Regions from separate parts of the Cellulomonas sp. NEAU-ZC6 genome, predicted to be linked through region 1. Evidence: predicted binding sites of a transcription regulator. Region 1 holds the regulator's gene; the other holds the start of a gene.
The links. The regulator HspR, encoded in region 1, represses chaperone genes until heat shock. The targets are predictions, from matches to a motif close to AAGTTGAGTCNNNNNGACTCAACTT.
Positions count from the first base shown of each region.

Region 2: clpB (ATP-dependent chaperone ClpB) is a predicted target of HspR. The motif match lies at 4,031-4,055, and genes of this name have one in related genera.

Region 1 covers NZ_JBXFYH010000004.1:252,781-262,491, forward strand. The annotation lists gene AC1050_RS17185 (AraC family transcriptional regulator) at 1-536, shown strand, start outside; gene AC1050_RS17190 (SDR family oxidoreductase) at 541-1,491, opposite strand; gene dnaK (molecular chaperone DnaK) at 1,777-3,645, shown strand; gene AC1050_RS17200 (nucleotide exchange factor GrpE) at 3,699-4,274, shown strand; gene AC1050_RS17205 (DnaJ C-terminal domain-containing protein) at 4,351-5,361, shown strand; gene AC1050_RS17210 (heat shock protein transcriptional repressor HspR) at 5,429-5,875, shown strand; gene bla (class A beta-lactamase) at 5,865-6,848, shown strand; gene AC1050_RS17220 (hypothetical protein) at 7,107-7,880, shown strand; gene AC1050_RS17225 (ABC transporter ATP-binding protein) at 7,825-8,640, opposite strand; gene AC1050_RS17230 (ABC transporter permease) at 8,653-9,564, opposite strand; gene AC1050_RS17235 (ABC transporter substrate-binding protein) at 9,636-9,711, opposite strand, start outside.
Region 2 covers NZ_JBXFYH010000002.1:119,535-129,245, reverse strand. The annotation lists gene AC1050_RS10610 (UdgX family uracil-DNA binding protein) at 1-572, opposite strand, end outside; gene AC1050_RS10605 (DedA family protein) at 565-1,239, opposite strand; gene clpB (ATP-dependent chaperone ClpB) at 1,351-3,963, opposite strand; gene AC1050_RS10595 (glycosyltransferase) at 4,609-6,279, shown strand; gene AC1050_RS10590 (glycoside hydrolase family 26 protein) at 6,272-7,984, shown strand; gene AC1050_RS10585 (UDP-glucose dehydrogenase family protein) at 8,038-9,441, shown strand; gene AC1050_RS10580 (VOC family protein) at 9,622-9,711, shown strand, end outside.

The sequences.
Region 1 (9,711 bases):
CTCGCCTGAGGTTCCGCCTGACCGTCGAAGGAGCAGCACCCGTGGACGTCCGCATCGCCGCCCGGCCCGCCTTCCGCCTCGCGGGGCACGCCGCCCGCGTCCCCCTCGTGCACGAGGGGGTCAACCCCGCGATCCAGCAGCACGTCGCCGCGATCGCCCCCGAGGAGCACCTGCGGCTGAAGGCCCTCGGTGACGCCGAGCCGGCCGGCCTGCTCGCCGTCAGCACCGACCTGGACCCGGACCGGCGCGAGGGGTCGGAGCTGACGTACCTGCACGGCGTGGCCGTCACGGCGCAGGCCGTCGTCCCCGGGGACCTGGACGTCGTCGACGTCGACCCGGGCACCTGGGCCGTCTTCCGGGCGGAGGGCGCCTACCCGGACGCCCTGCAGGAGCTCTGGGCGGCGACGGCGACCGAGTGGTTCCCGTCGAACCCGTGGCGGCTGCGGCCCGGTCCCGAGGTGGTGGCGGTGCTCGACCGCGCGGACGACTTCAGCACCGCCACGGTCGAGCTGTGGCTCCCCGTCGAGGGCGGCTGACGGCTCACACCCCCGCGCCCAGGCCGAGCTGCACCCCCGCCAGCGCCTCGGACACCCGCCAGACGCGCTCGGCCTCCGCGGCGTCGCGCAGCGGGCGGAACAGGGCGTGCTCGGCCGGCGCCCCGCCGAGGTGGCCCGGTCCGGCGGGGCCGTAGAGCCGCCCGCCCCGTGCCTGCGGGGACGTCGCCGCGTACAGCGCGGGCAGCTGCGCGCTGTCCACCGTGCCGAGCAGGATCCCCGCGCGGGACAGCCGGCGGATCACCCCGATCTGCGGGGTGTCGCGCTCGCGGCCGAGCTCGGGCCGCGCCGAGAGCAGGCTGGTCGGGGCGACCCCGGGGTGCGACAGGTTGCTCGTGATGCCCCAGCCCTCGGCGCGGCTGCGGCGGTCGAGCTCGAGCCCGAACAGCCCGAGCGCGATCTTGGACTGGCTGTAGGCGCGGCGGCCGTCGTAGGAGGTCTCCCAGCTGACGTCGTCCCAGTGCATCGCCCCGCTCCGGGCGGCGACGCTGATCTGGGAGGTCACGCGCGCCCGGCCGGCGGACAGCAGCGGGAGCAGGTGCGCGACCAGCGCGACGTGCCCGACGTGGTTCGTGCCGAGCTGCAGCTCGAGCCCGTCGACGGTGGTCTGCCGCTCCGGCGGCGTCATGAGCCCGGCGTTGTTGACCAGCAGGTGGATCGGGTCGCCCTCGGTGCGGAGCAGCAGGCCCAGCGCGGCGACGGAGTCGAGCGACGCCAGGTCGAGGTGCCGCAGCGAGACGCGGGCGCCGGCGTACGCCCCGCGGATGCGGTCGAGCGCCGCCTCGCCCTTGGCGACGTTGCGGACGGGGAGCACGACCTCGGCTCCGGCGACGGCGAGCCGCTGCGCGATGCCGAGGCCGATGCCGTCGCTGGCTCCGGTCACGACGGCGCGCCGGCCGGTCAGGTCGGGCAGGGACAGGTGCGGGGTACGAGGCACGGTGGGGCTCCTGTGGTCGAGGGGGTCGGCTCGGTGGCGTGGTCGTACCAGCGTCGGGCGCGGCCCCGACCGCAACCAGGACCTGCCGATCCGTGCCTGCGCCCGGCCCGGGAATGCGGCGCGGCGATCCGTAGTTGAGCCAGGCAGACTCAAGTTCGACGCCGCGAAGTTGCCAACCGGCGACCGCCGACGCAGACTTGAGCGCAGCAGGCTCAAGGCGCCGCCGTCCCAGTCCCGGGGCGGCTCCGGACGCCGGACCACGCAGCACGACGAAGGAGCACAGACATGGCACGAGCAGTCGGCATCGACCTGGGCACCACGAACTCCGTGGTCGCCGTCCTCGAGGGCGGGGAGCCCACCGTCATCGCCAACGCGGAGGGCGCGCGCACGACCCCCTCGGTCGTCGCCTTCTCCAAGACCGGCGAGGTCCTCGTCGGTGAGGTCGCCAAGCGCCAGGCGGTCACCAACGTCGACCGCACCATCGCCTCGGTCAAGCGCCACATCGGCACGGACTGGACGACCGAGATCGACGACAAGAAGTACACGGCGCAGGAGATCTCCGCCCGCGTGCTCGGCAAGCTCAAGCGCGACGCCGAGGAGTACCTGGGCGAGCCCGTCACCGACGCGGTCATCACCGTCCCGGCGTACTTCAACGACGCCGAGCGCCAGGCGACCAAGGACGCCGGCCAGATCGCGGGCCTCAACGTCCTGCGCATCGTCAACGAGCCCACCGCGGCCGCCCTCGCCTACGGGCTGGAGCGCGGCAAGGAGGACGAGCTGATCCTCGTCTTCGACCTCGGTGGCGGCACGTTCGACGTCTCCTTGCTCGAGGTGGGCAAGGACGACGACTTCTCGACGATCGAGGTCCGCGCGACCTCCGGCGACAACCGCCTCGGCGGCGACGACTGGGACAACCGGATCGTCGAGTGGCTGGTCGGCCAGGTGAAGAACTCGACCGGCGTCGACCTGTCCAAGGACAAGATCGCGCTGCAGCGGCTGCGCGAGGCGGCGGAGCAGGCCAAGAAGGAGCTGTCGTCCGCGACCAGCACCAACATCAGCCTGCAGTACCTCTCGATGTCGGAGAACGGCCCGATCCACCTGGACGAGAAGCTCACCCGGGCGCAGTTCCAGCAGATGACGGCCGACCTGCTCGAGCGCACCAAGGCGCCGTTCAACGCGGTCATCCGCGACGCGGGCATCAAGCTGGCCGACATCGACCACGTCGTGCTCGTCGGCGGCTCCACCCGCATGCCGGCCGTCGCCGACGTGGTGCGCGAGCTCACCGGCGGCAAGGAGCCCAACAAGGGCGTCAACCCGGACGAGGTCGTGGCCGTCGGCGCCGCGCTGCAGGCCGGTGTCATCAAGGGCGACCGCAAGGACGTCCTGCTGATCGACGTCACCCCGCTGAGCCTCGGCATCGAGACCAAGGGCGGCGTGATGACCAAGCTCATCGAGCGCAACACCGCCATCCCGACCAAGCGCTCCGAGATCTTCTCGACGGCCGAGGACAACCAGCCGTCGGTGCTGATCCAGGTGTTCCAGGGCGAGCGCGAGTTCGCCCGGGACAACAAGCCGCTGGGCACGTTCGAGCTGACCGGCATCGCGCCGGCGCCGCGCGGCGTCCCGCAGGTCGAGGTCACCTTCGACATCGACGCGAACGGCATCGTGCACGTGTCCGCCAAGGACCGCGGCACGGGCAAGGAGCAGTCGATGACGATCTCCGGCGGGTCCGGCCTGCCGAAGGACGAGATCGACCGCATGGTCAAGGAGGCCGAGGCGCACGCCGCCGAGGACAAGGCGCGTCGTGAGGAGGCGGAGACCCGCAACTCCGCCGAGCAGCTGGTGTACTCCACCGAGAAGCTGCTGACCGACAACGACGACAAGCTGCCCGACGACGTCAAGACCGAGGTCCGCTCGGCCGTCGACGACCTGAAGAAGGCGCTCGAGGGCGACGACCTGGCCGAGGTCACCGCGAAGCAGACGGCGCTCGTCACCGCCAGCCAGAAGATCGGCGAGGCGCTGTACTCGGCGAACCAGCAGCCCGAGGGCGCCCCGGCCGGCGAGCAGCCGACCGACGGTGCGACGGGGTCGTCCGCGCAGGACGACGACGTGGTGGACGCCGAGATCGTCGACGACGAGGGTGACAAGAAGTGAGCGAGGACCCGACGAGGGAGACCGGAGGACCGGACCCCGAGGAGCAGCCGCGCGTGACCGACAAGCGCCGCATCGACCCGGAGACGGGTGAGCTGCGCGAGCCGACGGCCGAGGAGCAGGTGCTGGCCGAGGCCGAGCAGGCGGCGTCCGCCGCCGAGGAGGCCGTGGTGCTGGAGGGTCTCGTCGAGGCGCAGAAGCTCGCGGCCGAGCGGCTGGACGAGCTCCAGCGCCGGAACGCGGACTACTACAACCTCGAGCAGCAGTACTCGGCGTACGTGAAGCGGTCGAAGGCCGAGGCGCTCGGCGCCCGCGACCAGGGCGTCGCCTCGGTCGCCGAGGCGCTGATCAGCGTCCTCGACGACATCGAGCTGGCCCGCCAGCACGGTGACCTGGTCGGCCCGTTCGCGTCCATCGCCGAGAAGCTGGAGGCCACGCTGGGCCGGTTCGGCATCGAGCGGTACGGGGCGGCCGGCGAGCCGTTCGACCCGCAGGTGCACGAGGCCCTGATGCACGGCCACTCGGCCGACGTGTCCGAGCCGACGGTGCAGCAGGTGCTGCAGCCGGGCTACCGCATGGGCGACCGCATCGTGCGCGCCGCCCGGGTGGCGGTCGTCGACCCGGAGGCGTGACGAGCAGGATGGGGACCCGGCCGCGCAGGTGCTGCGCGGCCGGGTCCACCACGATGGCAGGACGGAAGGAGGCGTCGTGAGCGGTCAGGACTGGCTGGAGAAGGACTTCTACGCCGTGCTCGGCGTCCCCAAGGACGCCGACGCCGCGGCCATCAAGAAGGCGTACCGCAAGCTGGCCCGCACCATGCACCCGGACCACAACCCGGGCGACGCGGTCGCGGAGGCCAAGTTCAAGGAGGTCGGCGAGGCCTACGCCGTGCTCTCCGACGCCGAGCAGCGCCAGCAGTACGACCAGCTGCGGGCCATGGCCGGCGGCGCGCGGTTCCGCGCGGGCGCCGGTGGCCCCGGTGGTGCGGGTGGCGCGAACGGCGGGTTCGAGGACCTGTTCGGCGGCGTGTTCAGCGGGGCGGGCGGCGGCGGCAGCCGCGTGCGGTTCCCGCAGGGCGGCGCGCCCGGCGGCGCCGGCGGCAACGGCGGGTTCGAGGACATCCTCGGCGGGCTGTTCGGCGGGGGCGGCTTCGGCCAGACCCGCACGGCGCGCCGCGGCGCGGACCTGTCGGCGGTCACCACGCTGCCGTTCCGGCAGGCCGTGGAGGGCTCGACCGTGCAGCTCGGCGTGGAGGGGCGCACCGTCAAGGCGCGCATCCCCGCGGGCGTGCGGGACGGGCAGAAGATCCGGCTGCGCGGCAAGGGCCGCCCCGGGGAGCACGGCGCACCCGCCGGCGACCTCGAGGTCACCGTGCGCGTGACGCCGCACCCGGTGTTCGCGCTCGACGGCACCAACCTGCGCCTGACGCTGCCCGTCGCGTTCGACGAGGCGGCGCTCGGCGCGGAGGTCACGGTGCCGACGCTGGACGGCAGCACCGTCCGGCTCAAGGTCCCCGCGGGCACGCCGTCCGGGCGCACCCTGCGGGTCAAGGGCCGCGGCGTCCCGGGGCCCGACGGCGCCGGCGACCTGCTGGTCACGGTGCAGGTGGTCGTCCCGCAGCGGCTCAGCGCCGCCGCCAAGGAGGCCGTGCAGGCCTTCGGCATCGCGACGTCCGGGGAGGACCCGCGCGCCGACCTGCTGGCCCGCGCGAAGGAGTGACCGAGCCGGCCGGCGGGACGGGGCCCACCCGTCCCGCCGGGCCGCGACCCGTCGGGAGGTGGTCGTGATGGCGTCCGACGACGCCCAGCTCTACGTGATCTCGGTCGCCGCCGAGCTCGCGGGCATGCACCCGCAGACCCTGCGGCAGTACGACCGGCTCGGGCTCGTGCAGCCCGGCCGCACGCGCGGCCGCGGCCGCCGCTACTCGATGCGCGACATCGCCACCCTCCGCGAGGTGCAGCGGCTCTCCCAGGAGGAGGGCGTCAACCTCGCGGGGATCAAGCGGATCCTCGAGCTCGAGTCCGAGGTCGAGCGCCTCAGCCGCCAGGTCGAGTACCTGCGGGCGTTCACCGAGACCGGGCGGCGCGTGTTCACCGCGCACCCCTCGGGGGACGTCGTGGCGATGGGCCGTGGTCAGCGGCGGCGTGCCGCGACCGCGGGCGAGCCGGTCGAGGACCCGCGCGCCACCGGCTCGCGCGGCGCCATCGTGCTGTGGCGGCCCGGTGGGCGCTGAGCCGACGCGCCCGCTCGTGGCCCGGGCCGGGGCCGTGATGGCGCTCGCGGTCGGGACGGCCCTGCTCGTCGCGGGCTGCACCGCCGGCGGCGACGCCACGGTTTCCGGGCCGGTGGCGCCGTCGGCGAGCGCGTCTCCCACCCCGAGCCCGGCCGCCGCGCCCGTCGACCTGAGCCCGTCGGTCGCCGACGACCTGGCGGCGCTGGAGTCGACCTCGGGTGCGCGGGTCGGCGTCTACGCCGTCGACACCGCGACGGGCGACGTCGTCGCGCACCGCGCCGACGAGCGGTTCGGCTACGCCTCGACCATCAAGGCCCTGGCCGCCGGCGCCGTGCTCGCCGGCCGCCCCGCCACGGCGCTCGACGAGGCACTGGCGATCACGGCCGAGGACGTCGCCGGGGCGGGCCACGCGCCCGTGACCGGCGAGCGGGTCGGCAGCACGATGACGGTGGCGGAGCTGTCCGCGGCCGCCGTCTCCGTGAGCGACAACGGCGCGTTCAACGTGCTGCTCCGGCACCTCGGCGGACCGGAGGCCCTGCAGGCGGCGCTCGTCGGGATCGGCGACACCACCACGCAGGTCGACACCGGCGAGCCCGGGCTCAACCAGTTCACCCCCGGCGAGACGCCCCGCACCAGCACCCCGCGCGCGCTGGCCGACGGCCTGGCCGGCTACGCCCTCGGCGACGCGCTGCTTCCGGACGTGCGCGCCGCCTACGTCGGCTGGCTCACCGGTAGCACCACCGGCGCGGACGCGATCCGCGCGGGCACGCCCGACGGCTGGGTCGTCGGCGACAAGACGGGCACCGCCGGCCGGTACGGCTCCCGGAACGACATCGCGGTCCTCTGGCCCCCCGACGGCGCGCCGGTCGTCCTGGCCGTCCTCACCGACCGCCCGGCGTTCGACGCCGAGCCGGACGACGCCGTGCTCGCCCGGGCCACCGAGATCGTCCTCGCCGCCTACACCTCCCGCTGACCCGGCGGCGCCCCGTTCCGCACCGCCAGCCGATTCTCGCGTCCCCAGCCGCGATCCCAGGGGGCGTCCCGAGAAAGCGCCGGCGATGCGGCCGGGCCGGCGCACCTGCCTGCGCCCGCTCCTGCGCCGAGATGGCACTCCGCGCCTGTGATCGACGTCCGGCACGCAGGCAGGAAGTGTCATCTCGGCGGGGCTCTCGCGCACGGCGGGCGCGGCGCCGACGTGCGGCGGCGGGCGGGCTGCGCCAGCATGCCGGGCATGGGCCAGCCGGACACCGACGCCGTCGTGCCGCCCACCCGCGCAGCCCGGCACGCCGCCGCGGCCGCGGTCGGCTGGCAGCCGATGCGGTTCCGGGACGTCGCCGCGGTGACCTGGACGACGGCGTGCGACGGGGTCCCGGCCGGCGTGCGCGGTCCGGTGCGGGCCGTCCTGGCGGCGTGGTGCTGGCCCGGGCGGCTGCTCGTCGTCGCCGGCGGGCGCTACCACCGGGACGACCGCCGGACGACGGTGTCGCTGCAGCGGGTGCCGGCCCTGGCCTGGACGGTCGGGCTCGGCGCCGCCGTGCTCGTCCTGCTCCGGGTGCTGCGGCGCTCGCTCCCGGAACAGCTGGTCACGGCGATGTTCGTCGGCATCGGCGCGGCCTGGGCGTACGGGCTCACGGTCGCCGTCCTGCAGTGGCAGCGCAACCGTGGCGAGCGCACCCCCGCCGAGCGCCGTGGCCTGATGCGCACGCCCGCGCAGCTGCGCACCACCTGGTGGCTCGGCCGGGTCGCGACCCGTGACCCCGACGTCGACCGCCGCGAGGTGCTGGCCCGGGCGGCGGAGCTGGTCCGCGCGGTCACCGCGCCGGGCGAGACCGTCGGCGCGGCGGCGAAGTCCGACCGCCAGCAGCGCGAGCTGGAGGAGGAGGGCTTCGCCGAGCCGCGCGGTCACAAGGGGCTGGTTGTCTACCCGCCGCCGGCCGCGGCCGAGCGGATCACGCCGCCGGGGCCGCGACCTCCTCGTGCACGAGGGCCGCGATCCGGCGCTTGAGCGCGTTGAACTCCGTCGACGTCACGTCCCGGTCCGCGCCGAGGTCGACGCGCACGATCTCCCGGACGTGGCCCGGCACGCCGTGCGAGGCGCCGCCGGCCATGACCACCACGCGGTCGGCGAGGAACACCGCCTCCTCGATGGAGTGCGTGACGAACAGGACGGTCGTGCCGGTCTCGCGGTGGATGCGGGACAGCTCGCCCTGCAGCGTGGACCGGGTGAGCGCGTCGAGCGCCCCGAACGGCTCGTCCATCAGCAGGAGCGACGGGTCGTTGGCCAGCACCCGGGCGATCGCGACGCGCTGCTGCATGCCGCCGGACAGCTCGTTGGGGTACTTGTCCGCGAACCGGGTCAGCCCGACGGCGTCGAGGAACCGGTCGGTGCGCTCGGTGACCACGCCGCGCTGCAGGCGCGCCTGCCTGGGGCCGTAGGCGATGTTCTCCCGGACGGACAGCCACGGGAACAGGCCGTAGTCCTGGAACACGACGCCGCGCTCGGGGTCGGGACCGGTGACGGGCGCGCCGCCGACCGCGACCTCGCCGAGCGAGGCGTCCTCGAAGCCGGCGAGGATCCGCAGGAGCGTGCTCTTGCCGCACCCGGAGGCGCCGACGACGCAGACGAACTCGCCGGCCGGGACGTCGAGGTCGACGTCGGCCATGGCCACGACGGTGCCGCCGGAGCGGGTGGCGTACTGCTTGCCGAGCCCCGCGACGCGGACGTCGGCGGGCTGGCGGGGACGGACGGAGCCGATGCGAGGCATGTGCTCCTCCTCTCAGGTCAGGGTGGGGCGCCCGCGGGTGACGAGCGTGAGGAGGGCGGTCAGGAGCCGGTCGGCGACGAACCCGCAGAGGCCGATGACGACCATGCCGGCGACGATGAGGTCGGTCTTCGACTGGTCGCGGGCTTGCGTGATCATCGCGCCGAGCCCGGTGTTGATGCCGACGGTCTCGCCGACCACGAGGATCACCCAGGCCAGGCCCAGGGCGACCCGCAGGCCGCTGGCGATCGACCGCATCGAGGCCGGTAGCACCACCTTGTAGAGCACCTGCGCGGGCCGGGTGCCGAGCATCGCGGCCGCCTCCAGCAGGCGGACCGGAACCTGGCGCACGCCCGCGATGGTGTTGAGCAGCACGGGGAAGAACGCGGCGAGGAACACGAGGAAGATCGCCGAGCCGTCGCCGTACCCGATGATCAGCAGGGTCAGCGGCGCCCACGCGGTGACCGGGATCGGCCGCGCGAGGTTGACCGTCGGCTCGAGCATCCGGAACGCCAGCGAGAACCGGCCCATGACGACGCCGAGCGGCACGGCGAGCGCCACGGCCAGGGCGAACCCGGCCAGCACGCGCTGCGTCGAGGCCCACAGGTGCGCGAGCAGCGTGCCGCTGAACGCGTCGTCGACCACGCCGCCGACGGCCAGGTCGACCAGCCGCCGCCCGACCTCCAGCGGCGTGGGCAGGAAGCCCATCTTGATCCCGAACGGGAGCTCCCACGCCTGCTGCACGCCGAGCGTCCACAGCACGAGGACCAGGGCGGGGACGGGCAGGGCGAGCAGGAGCGGGCCGACGCGCGGGCGGCGGCGGGCGGTGCGCGCGGGGGTCGTCGCGGCGGGTGCCGGGACGGTGGGCGCGGCGGGGGTGCGGGGACGGGCGACCCCGGTGGCCGCGGGGGCCTCGGTGCTGCTCATGTCTCTCCCTCGGGGAAGTGGGGTGGTGCCGGTGGGTGCCGGCCCCGCACGCGGCGGGGCCGGCACCGGGGTCAGGAGGCCTCGCCTGCCTCGGTGGCCTCGACGAAGGTGGTGTCCAGCAGCGCGGACACGTCCACGTCGCCGTCG
Region 2 (9,711 bases), on a different contig from region 1:
AGCAGCGCCGACGGGTGCGCCGTGACCAGCACGGCGGCGTCGGGCGCGTCCGCCGGGTGCTCGTCCAGCACCCGGCCGCGCAGCTCGCCGACGGTGACGTCCCGGCCGAGCACGGCGCGGGCCGCGGTGGCGCCCAGGCACACGACGACCCGCGGGCGGACGGCGGCGAGCTCGGCGGTGAGCCAGGGCAGGCAGGCGCGCACGTGCGCGACGGCGGGGCTCGTGTGCAGGCGGCGCTTGCCGCGCTCGGTGAACCGGAAGTGCTTGACCGCGTTGGTCAGGTAGACGTCGGCGGGGTCGACCCCGGCGTCGGCGAGGGCGTCGTGCAGCAGCCGCCCGGCCGGCCCGACGAACGGCTCCCCCGCGAGGTCCTCGCGGTCGCCGGGCTGCTCGCCGACCAGGACCAGACGGGCGTGCGCCGGCCCGCTGGAGAACACCACCTGGGTGGCGGGCGCCCACAGCTCGCAGCCACGGCACCCCGGGGCGGCCGCGGCGAGCGCGTCGACGTCGGCGTCCGGCGGCACCCACTCCTGGGCGCCCGGGCGGTCCGGCGCGGCTCGGCGCTCAGCCACGGCCGGCGCTGCTCCGGCGGCGCAGGCGGGTCCAGACGAACCGGACCACGACGAGGACGATCGCGGCGTACACCGCGTAGTTGATGGAGTCGGAGTAGTGCCCGATGTCCTGCCACCGGGCGCCGAGCACGTACCCGCCGACAATCAGCAGGCTGTTCCAGACCGCCGAGCCGATCGCGGTGTAGAGCAGGAACCTCCCCTGCGGCATCCGCTCGAGCCCGGCCGGGACGGACACCAGCGACCGCACGACGGGCACGCACCGCCCGATCAGCACCGCGGCGCCGCCGTGCCGGTCGAACCACGCCTCGGCGCGGTCCAGGTCCTCCACCTCCATGAGGGGGATCACCTCGAGCCACCGGCGCAGGCGGTCCCGGCCGAACCAGGCGCCGAGGCCGTACAGGAGCCACGCCCCGGCCACGGCGCCGGCCGTCGCGGCGACGACGGCCGCGACCAGGTTCATCTGCCCCTGGCTCGCGACGTAGCCGGCGACGGGCAGCACGACCTCGGACGGGATGGGCGGGAACAGGTTCTCGAGCGCCACGATCAGGCCGACGCCGAGCGGGCCGAGCGCCTCGATGACGCCGACCACCCAGCCGGCCAGGCCGGTGAGCTCGGCGCCGGAGCCCTGGGCCGCGGCCGGGGCGGTGCGGACGACGGTGGCGATCATCGCGATCGATCGTCGCACGCCCGCGACGCGGCGGCCTGGGGGACGACGACGGCGGCGGGGGTGCGTACCGCCTCGGGCGCACCTCCGCCGCCGTCATCGACGAGCGAGGCGTCAGGCGCGGGCCAGCGCCAGCCCCTCGCCCTCCTGCGTGGACCGGGTGACGCGGACGGTGTCCCCGTCGTGCACCTCGCCGGCCAGCAGCAGCCGGGCCAGCCGGTCGCCGATCTCGCGCTGCACCAGGCGCCGCAGCGGCCGGGCGCCGTAGGCGGGGTCGAACCCCTCCATGGCGAGCCACTCCCGGGCGGCCGGGTCGACGTCCAGCGTGAGCCGCCGGTCGCGGAGCCGGGCGGCGAGCGCCGCCACCTGCAGGTCGACGATCCGGGTGATCTCGGCCAGCGACAGCGGGTCGAACAGCACGACGTCGTCCAGCCGGTTGAGGAACTCCGGCTTGAACGCCTCGCGCACGGCGCCCATCACGGCGTCCCGGCGGCCGGCCGGGTCGAGCAGCGGGTCGACGAGGAACTGCGAGCCGAGGTTGGACGTCAGGACCAGGATGACGTTCCGGAAGTCGACGGTGCGCCCCTGGCCGTCGGTCAGCCGGCCGTCGTCCAGCACCTGCAGCAGGATGTCGAACACCTCGGGGTGCGCCTTCTCGACCTCGTCCAGCAGCAGCACGGAGTACGGGCGGCGCCGGACGGCCTCGGTGAGCTGGCCGCCCTCCTCGTAGCCGACGTAGCCCGGGGGCGCCCCGATCAGGCGCGCCACCGAGTGCCGCTCGGCGTACTCGGACATGTCGATCCGCACCATGGCGCGCTCGTCGTCGAACAGGAAGTCCGCGAGCGCCTTGGCCAGCTCGGTCTTGCCGACGCCGGTCGGGCCGAGGAACAGGAACGAGCCCGTCGGCCGGTCGGGGTCGGCGATGCCCGCGCGGGAGCGGCGCACCGCGTCGGACACGGCGGCGACCGCCGTGCGCTGCCCGATCAGGCGCTCGCCGAGCACCTCCTCCATGCGGAGCAGCTTGGCCGTCTCGCCCTCGAGCAGGCGGCCGGCGGGGATGCCGGTCCACATGGCGACGACCTCGGCGATCTCGTCGGGGCCGACCTTGTCCGCGATCATCGGCGCGGCGTCGTGCTCCGCCAGGACCAGGGCGTCGGTGGCGCGCTCGCGCTCCTCGGCGGCGGCGATCTCCTGCTCGACGGCCGGGATCTCGCCGTACTGGATGCGCGCGGCGCCGGACAGGTCGCCCTCGCGCAGCAGCCGGTCCGCGGTGGACCGGAGCTCGTCCAGGCGCGCCTTGAGGTCGCCGACCAGGTTGTGCCCGGCCTTCTCCTTCTCCCACCGCGCGGTGAGCCCGGCCAGCTCCTCGCGGCGGTCGGCCAGGTCGGCGCGCAGCTTCTCCAGCCGCTCGCGCGAGGCGGGGTCGTCGGCCTCGGAGAGCACGACCTCCTCCATCTCGAGCCGGGTCACGGCCCGCTGCAGCTCGTCGATCTCGACCGGCGAGGAGTCCAGCTCCATGCGCAGCCGGGACGCGGCCTCGTCGACCAGGTCGATGGCCTTGTCGGGCAGCTGGCGGCCGGTGATGTACCGGTCGGACAGCGCGGCGGCCGCGACGAGCGCGGCGTCGGCGATCGTCACCTTGTGGTGCGCCTCGTACCGCTCCTTCAGCCCGCGCAGGATGGCGACGGTGTCCTCGACGGACGGCTCCCCGACGTACACCTGCTGGAACCGGCGCTCCAGGGCGGGGTCCTTCTCGATCCGCTCGCGGTACTCGTCCAGCGTGGTGGCGCCGACCAGCCGCAGCTCGCCGCGGGCGAGCATCGGCTTGAGCATGTTGCCGGCGTCCATGGCCCCCTCGCCGCCGGCGCCCGCGCCGACGACGGTGTGCAGCTCGTCGATGAACGTGACGACCTCGCCCTCGGAGGAGGTGATCTCCGTCAGGACGGCCTTGAGCCGCTCCTCGAACTCGCCGCGGTACTTGGCGCCCGCGACCATCGCCGCGAGGTCCAGCGAGACCAGCCGCTTGCCGCGCAGCGACTCGGGGACGTCCCCGGCGACGATGCGCTGCGCGAGCCCCTCGACCACGGCGGTCTTGCCGACGCCGGGCTCGCCGATCAGCACGGGGTTGTTCTTGGTGCGCCGGGACAGCACCTGGATCACCCGGCGGATCTCGGCGTCCCGGCCGATCACGGGGTCGAGCTTGCCGTCGCGGGCGCGCTCGGTGAGGTCGACGCCGTACTGCTCGAGCGCCTTGTAGGTGCCCTCGGGGTTCGGGCTGGTGACGCGGGCCGAGCCGCGCACCGACGGCAGCGCCGCGGCGAGCGCGTCCCGGGAGGCACCCTGCGCGCGCAGCGCGTCGGCGACCCCGGTCTGCCCGGCGGCGATGCCGAGCAGCAGGTGCTCGGTGGAGACGTAGTCGTCACCGAGCGTGCGCGCCTCGGCGTTCGCGGCGTCGAGCGCCGCACCCGTCGCGCGGGACGGCACGGGCTGCACGACCGACGACCCGGTGGCGGCGGGCAGGCCGACCAGGACGGCGCGCACGGCGCGGCCGAGCGCCTGGCGGTCGGCGCCGACGGCGTCGAGCAGCCCGGTGGCCACCCCGCCCTCCTGCGCGAGCAGCGCGTTCAGCAGGTGCGCCGGCTCCAGCTGCGGGTTCCCGGCGGCCGTCGCCTGCTGGATGGCGTCGCCGAGCGCCTCCTGCGTCTTGGTGGTCAGCTTCGCGTCCAACGTCCCCTCCGTGCGTGAGTCCTCGAGGCCCGGCACGTCCCGCCGGGCACCCGGCGCAACCGTGCCGAAGTTGAGCGTATTCCGCTCAACTCTCGCCGTCGACCCCGGGGCGGACCCCTTCCCGCCCCGCCGTGTCACACGCGCAGTCACATCCCGTCATGACACTGACATCTGTCATGACCCGTTGTGACCATGTTCACTCGCCCGACCCGCGCGCGACACATGCACGACATCGCCGATCTCGCATCTGACCAGGAGCTCGACCGAGCGTCGCAAACGTCCTTGCATGTCCGAGTTGCACGTCTGTCATCTGCGCATATGCCCGCAAACCGGACAGCGCTCGTGTGGCACATGTCACAAACGGTGCCCGATTCGCCCGAAGAGAGTTGCGCTGCGGAGGTCGCGACCAACACTCTTGGACCACCGTCGGCCGGGAGCACATCCGGCTCACAGGATCGTCCGCCACCACCTCGTCGCCCGCCCTTTCGGGTGACACCCCTGCCCAGATCGCCCGTCACCGAGTCACAGCGGACCGCGCTCCGCCCGCCGGCGTCCTCGCCGGGGATGCGCTCTCCGATCTCGTCCTCTTCGCCGCGTCACCGTCGCCGCTGGCTCTTCCCCTCCCGACCAGCGCCGAGGTGAGCGATGTTCATCTTCATCCTGCAGATCCGGCACATGCTCGACGACAACGCCGAGCTGTACCTGTTCACGATCTTCTCCGGCCTCGTGTGGGCCCTCTGGCTCCTCAAGGTGGGCCTGTCCCGGCGGTACCGCCCGTGGACGGCCGAGCACCACGAGACCACCAGCGTCATCGTCCCCGTCGTGGACGAGCCGCTCGACCTGTTCCGCGACGTGCTGACCCGCGTCACCGAGCAGCGCCCCGACGAGGTCATCGTCGTCATCAACGGCAAGCGGAACCCGGACCTCGAGGCGGTCTGCGACGAGTTCGCGCCCCTCGTGCGCTGGGTGCACACCCCGATCCCGGGCAAGCGCAACGCCGTCAAGATCGGCACCGAGCTGTCGAAGTACGACATCACCGTGCTGCTCGACTCCGACACGGTCTGGACGCCGGGCGCGCTGTCCGAGCTCATCAAGCCGTTCAAGGACTCGAACGTCGGCGGCGTCACCACCCGCCAGCGCATCCTGGAGCCGTCGCGCTCCTGGATCACCCGCTGGGCGGACTGGCTCGAGAACTCGCGGTCGCTCTACTCGATGCCCGCGCAGTCGGTGCTCGGCCAGGTCGGCTGCCTCCCGGGCCGCACGATCGCGTTCCGCCGGCACATCCTCATGGAGGTCATGCACGACTTCATGACGCAGCGGTTCATGGGCGTGTTCCTCGAGGTCTCCGACGACCGCACCCTGACCAACCTCACGCTGAAGCAGGGCTACCGCACCGTCTACCAGCACACGAGCCTGGTCTACACGGACGCTCCGCTGCAGGTGAAGAAGCTGTTCAAGCAGCAGCTGCGCTGGGCGCGCGGGTCGCAGTACAACACCCTGCGGATGCTGCCCTGGATGCTCGGGCACGCGCCGGTGCTGTCGATCTTCTTCCTCGCCGACATCATCCTGCCGTTCCTGCTGGTCGGCACGATCGCCGGCTGGATCTACCGGTCCGTCAGCGGCACCGGCGTCAACCTCTACGAGGCGATGCTGGAGACCTACGGCGCGCAGGCCGGCTGGTTCTGGGTCATCGGCCTGATGGTCGTGTCCTCCGTGCTGTCGATGGCGATCCGCCAGATCCGGCACCTGCAGGAGGTCCCCAGCGACTTCTTCCGGCTCCCGATCTTCATCATCGTGTCGACGTTCTTCCTCATGCCGGTCCGCCTGCTCGGCTTCCTGCGGATGGCGCACGCCTCCGGCTGGGGCACCCGCGCCGGCGCCTACGCCGGTGGCGACCCGGGGTTCTCCGAGGAGACCCCGACGGACCAGTCGCTCGAGGCCGAGCTCGGCCTGATGGCCGGACCCGCCCCGGTGGACGTCGTCGACCGGACGTCGGCCGACGCGACCGGCGGCTTCCCGACGCAGCGCGACCACGCCACGGACCCGGGCACCCCGGTCCACGCGCACGTCTCGCCCGCCGCCCTCGCGGCCGGCGACGCGCCGGAGAACGCCCCCGCCGCTGCTGCCGTGCTGGCCGCACCCGACCTGGCCGCGCCCGACCGGCAGGCGGCGCTCGCCACGCTCCCCGAGAGCTCGCGGCGGCAGGCCCGTACGGCTGCCCCCGCCCCGACCCGCAAGCGGCTCAACCCGCTGGCCGCCATCCCCTACGGGATCGCCGTGATCCTGTTCGCCCTGGAGGCACTCCTCTATGTCTGACGCACCGAGCACGCACACCGGCAAGGCCTGGTGGGCGCCCACGATGGGCCGGATGACCATGCGGGCGCGCATCGCGACCGCGACCATCGCCGTGGCGCTCCTGGCGATCACCCTGGTGGTGTGGAACACCCCGACGGTCTCCTCGATCGTGGGGGCCGCCGCCAACGAGCCGACGGCCGAGGAGCTCGCGCTCCAGGCCCGCAACGCCGAGCTGGAGGGGCAGCTGCAGGCCAGCCGCTCCCAGGCCGACGCCCTCCGGGACGTCCTGGCCGACGAGCAGGCCGCCCGCAAGAAGGGCGAGGCCGACGGCGCCAAGGCCCAGGCCGAGCGCGAGGCCGCGGCGGCCGCCGCCGAGGCCGACGCCGGCAAGAAGTCCACGGGCTCGACGTCGTCGGGCTCGAAGTCCGGCTCCCGCAGCGGCTCCAAGGCCGCGGCCGGCGGCGCCGGCGCGGGCTCCGGCGGCGCCACGCCGAACAACCCGAGCACGCCGGTGCCGAGCAACCCGACGGCGCCGCCCGCGACGCCGACCAAGCCGACCGCGCCCACCAAGGCCGAGCTGGTGGACCCGTCGTCCCGCTACTTCGGCATGTACACCGAGCAGGCCCCGTTCAACTGGGCCACGTTCGACGCGGCGGCCTCCGACGTCGGCCAGACGCAGAACATGGTCGGCTACTTCGGCGGCTGGGACGAGGACTTCCGGGCCAACGCGGTCACGCGGGCCTGGGAGCGCGACATGCTGCCGATGCTCACCTGGGAGTCGCGCCCGATCGCCTCGAAGAACGACGTCGTGGACGAGCCGGCCTACAGCCTGCCGCGGATCCTCGCCGGCGACTTCGACGCCTACCTGACCAAGTACGCGCAGGACATCGCCGCCACCGGCTTGCCGCTGGCCATCCGGCTCGACCACGAGATGAACGGCGTCTGGTACCCCTGGGCCGAGCAGACCGGCTCCGGCGCGCCGATCAACGGCAACGGCGTCGGCGACTTCGTGCAGATGTGGCAGCACGTGCACGACATCTTCGAGGCCAACGGTGCCAACCAGTACGTCGTCTGGGTGTGGGCGCCGAACATCGTCAACAACCTGCCGGCGGCCAACCAGAGCCAGGAGTTCCTGCAGGCGCTCTACCCCGGCGACGCGTACGTCGACTGGGTCGGCCTCTCCGGCTACCAGCGTCCGCCGTACAAGGCGGACAACGACTCGACGTTCTCGTACACCTACGGCCGGACGCTCGAGCAGCTCCGGGCGATCACGGACAAGAAGATCCTGCTGGCCGAGGTCGGCGCGTCCGAGATCGGCGGCACCAAGCCCGCCTGGGTGAAGTCGTTCTTCGAGGGCTTCGACCCCGGCGCCAACGACGACGTGATCGGCTTCGCGTGGTTCAACCTCGCGGTCAGCACCTACGTCGACGGCCAGCTGGCGACGAACGACTGGCGGGTCGACTCGCGGGCCAACAGCCTCGAGGCGTTCCGCGCCGGCATCGCCGCCCCCGCCCGCGGGTTCGGCGGGTCGGTGCTCGGCACCACCGCCGCCCTGCCGCTCGCGGCCCCGACGCTGCCCGCGGCGCCGGCCCCCGAGCCGGCGGCCGAGGCCCCGGCCCCGACGACCGCGCCGGGCCCGGCGCCGTCCCCGGCGCCCAGCGGCACCCCGAGCCCGGCCCCCACCGCCGTGCCCACGCCCACCCCGACCCCGACGGCCGCCCCGTGAACCGCCGGACCCGCACCCCCCGCAGCCCGCGCCCCACCGTGAGGAGCACTCCCATGAACGACGCGTCCCTCTCCGCCGCCACCCTGGCGGCCGAGGACCTGGCCGCCTCCGGCCCCGCCCCCGAGCCCGCCGGCTCGCACAAGATCAGCGTCTACGGCACCGGCTACCTCGGCGCCACGCACGCGGTCGCCATGGCCGAGCTCGGCTTCGAGGTCCTCGGCGCCGACATCGACCAGAGCAAGGTCGACGCCCTCGCCGCCGGCAAGGTGCCGTTCTACGAGCCCGGGCTCGACCCGCTGCTCGAGAAGCACCTCGCCACCGGCCGCCTGAAGTTCACGACCGACCTCGCGGCGGCCGCCGCCTGGGGCGACGTGCACTTCATCTGCGTGGGCACCCCGCAGATGAAGACCAGCCACGCCGCCAACCTGGCCTACGTCGAGTCCGCCGCGACCACCATCGCCCGCAACCTGACCAAGGACGGGCTGATCGTCGGCAAGTCGACCGTCCCGGTCGGCACCGCGGCCCGGCTGCGCGAGCTGATCGCGCCCGAGCTGCCCGCCGGCACGTCGGCGGAGCTGGTCTGGAACCCCGAGTTCCTGCGCGAGGGCAAGGCCGTCGAGGACACCCTGCACCCGGACCGCATCGTCATCGGCGGCACCTCCGCCCGTGCCGAGGCCACGCTGCGCGAGGTCTACGCCGGCCCGATCGCCGAGGGCACCCCGGTCGTCGTGACCGACCTGCCGACCGCGGAGCTGGTCAAGGTCAGCGCCAACGCGTTCCTGGCCACGAAGATCTCGTTCATCAACGCGATCTCCACGGTCTGCGAGGCCGCCGGCGCCGACGTCACGGTGCTCGCCGACGCCCTGGGCCACGACGTCCGCATCGGCCGCCAGTTCCTCAACGCCGGCCTCGGCTTCGGCGGCGGCTGCCTGCCCAAGGACATCCGCGCGCTCATGCACCGCGCCAACGAGCTCGGCGCGTACCGGGCCTCGGCGCTGCTGCAGCAGGTCGACGAGATCAACATGGGCCAGCGCGAGCGCGTGCTGGACATGGCGGTCGAGGCCTGCGGCGGCTCCGTGCTGAACCGCCGGATCGGCGTGCTCGGCGCGGCGTTCAAGCCGGACACCGACGACGTCCGCGACTCGCCGGCGCTGAACGTCGCCGCGGCGCTGCACCTGCGCGGCGCCCAGGTGACGGTCTTCGACCCCGAGGCCGGCGACACCGCGCGCCGGTCCTTCCCGACGCTGTCCTACGCGACCTCCATCGAGGAGGCCGTCGAGGGCACCGACGTCGTCCTGGTCCTCACCGAGTGGGACGAGTTCGCCAACGCCGACGCCGTGAAGCTGGCGCCGCTGGCGGCCACCCCGCGCGTCGTCGACGCGCGCGGCAAGCTGGACCCGGCCCGCTGGCGCGACGCCGGCTGGCAGTTCGCGGGTCTGGGCCGCACCGCCGCCTGAGACGGCGGCCCCGGACGGGGGCGTCCTGGTGGACCGGCGCGCGGAGGGGGCGCCGGTCCGCCGGGACGCCCCCTTCGCCGTCCCCGGGGTCCGCGCGGTCTGGTCGCGTGTCGGTGCGCGGTGGTCTGATGGGCGCACGGCGCCCCGGACCGGCGGGGCCCGACGTCGAGGGAGACGACGATGACCGTGCGCGACCAGCCCTGGCCCGACCGCACGCCCTGCTGGGCGGAGCTCGCCGTCCCCGACCTCGAGGCGGGGCGCCGGTTCTAC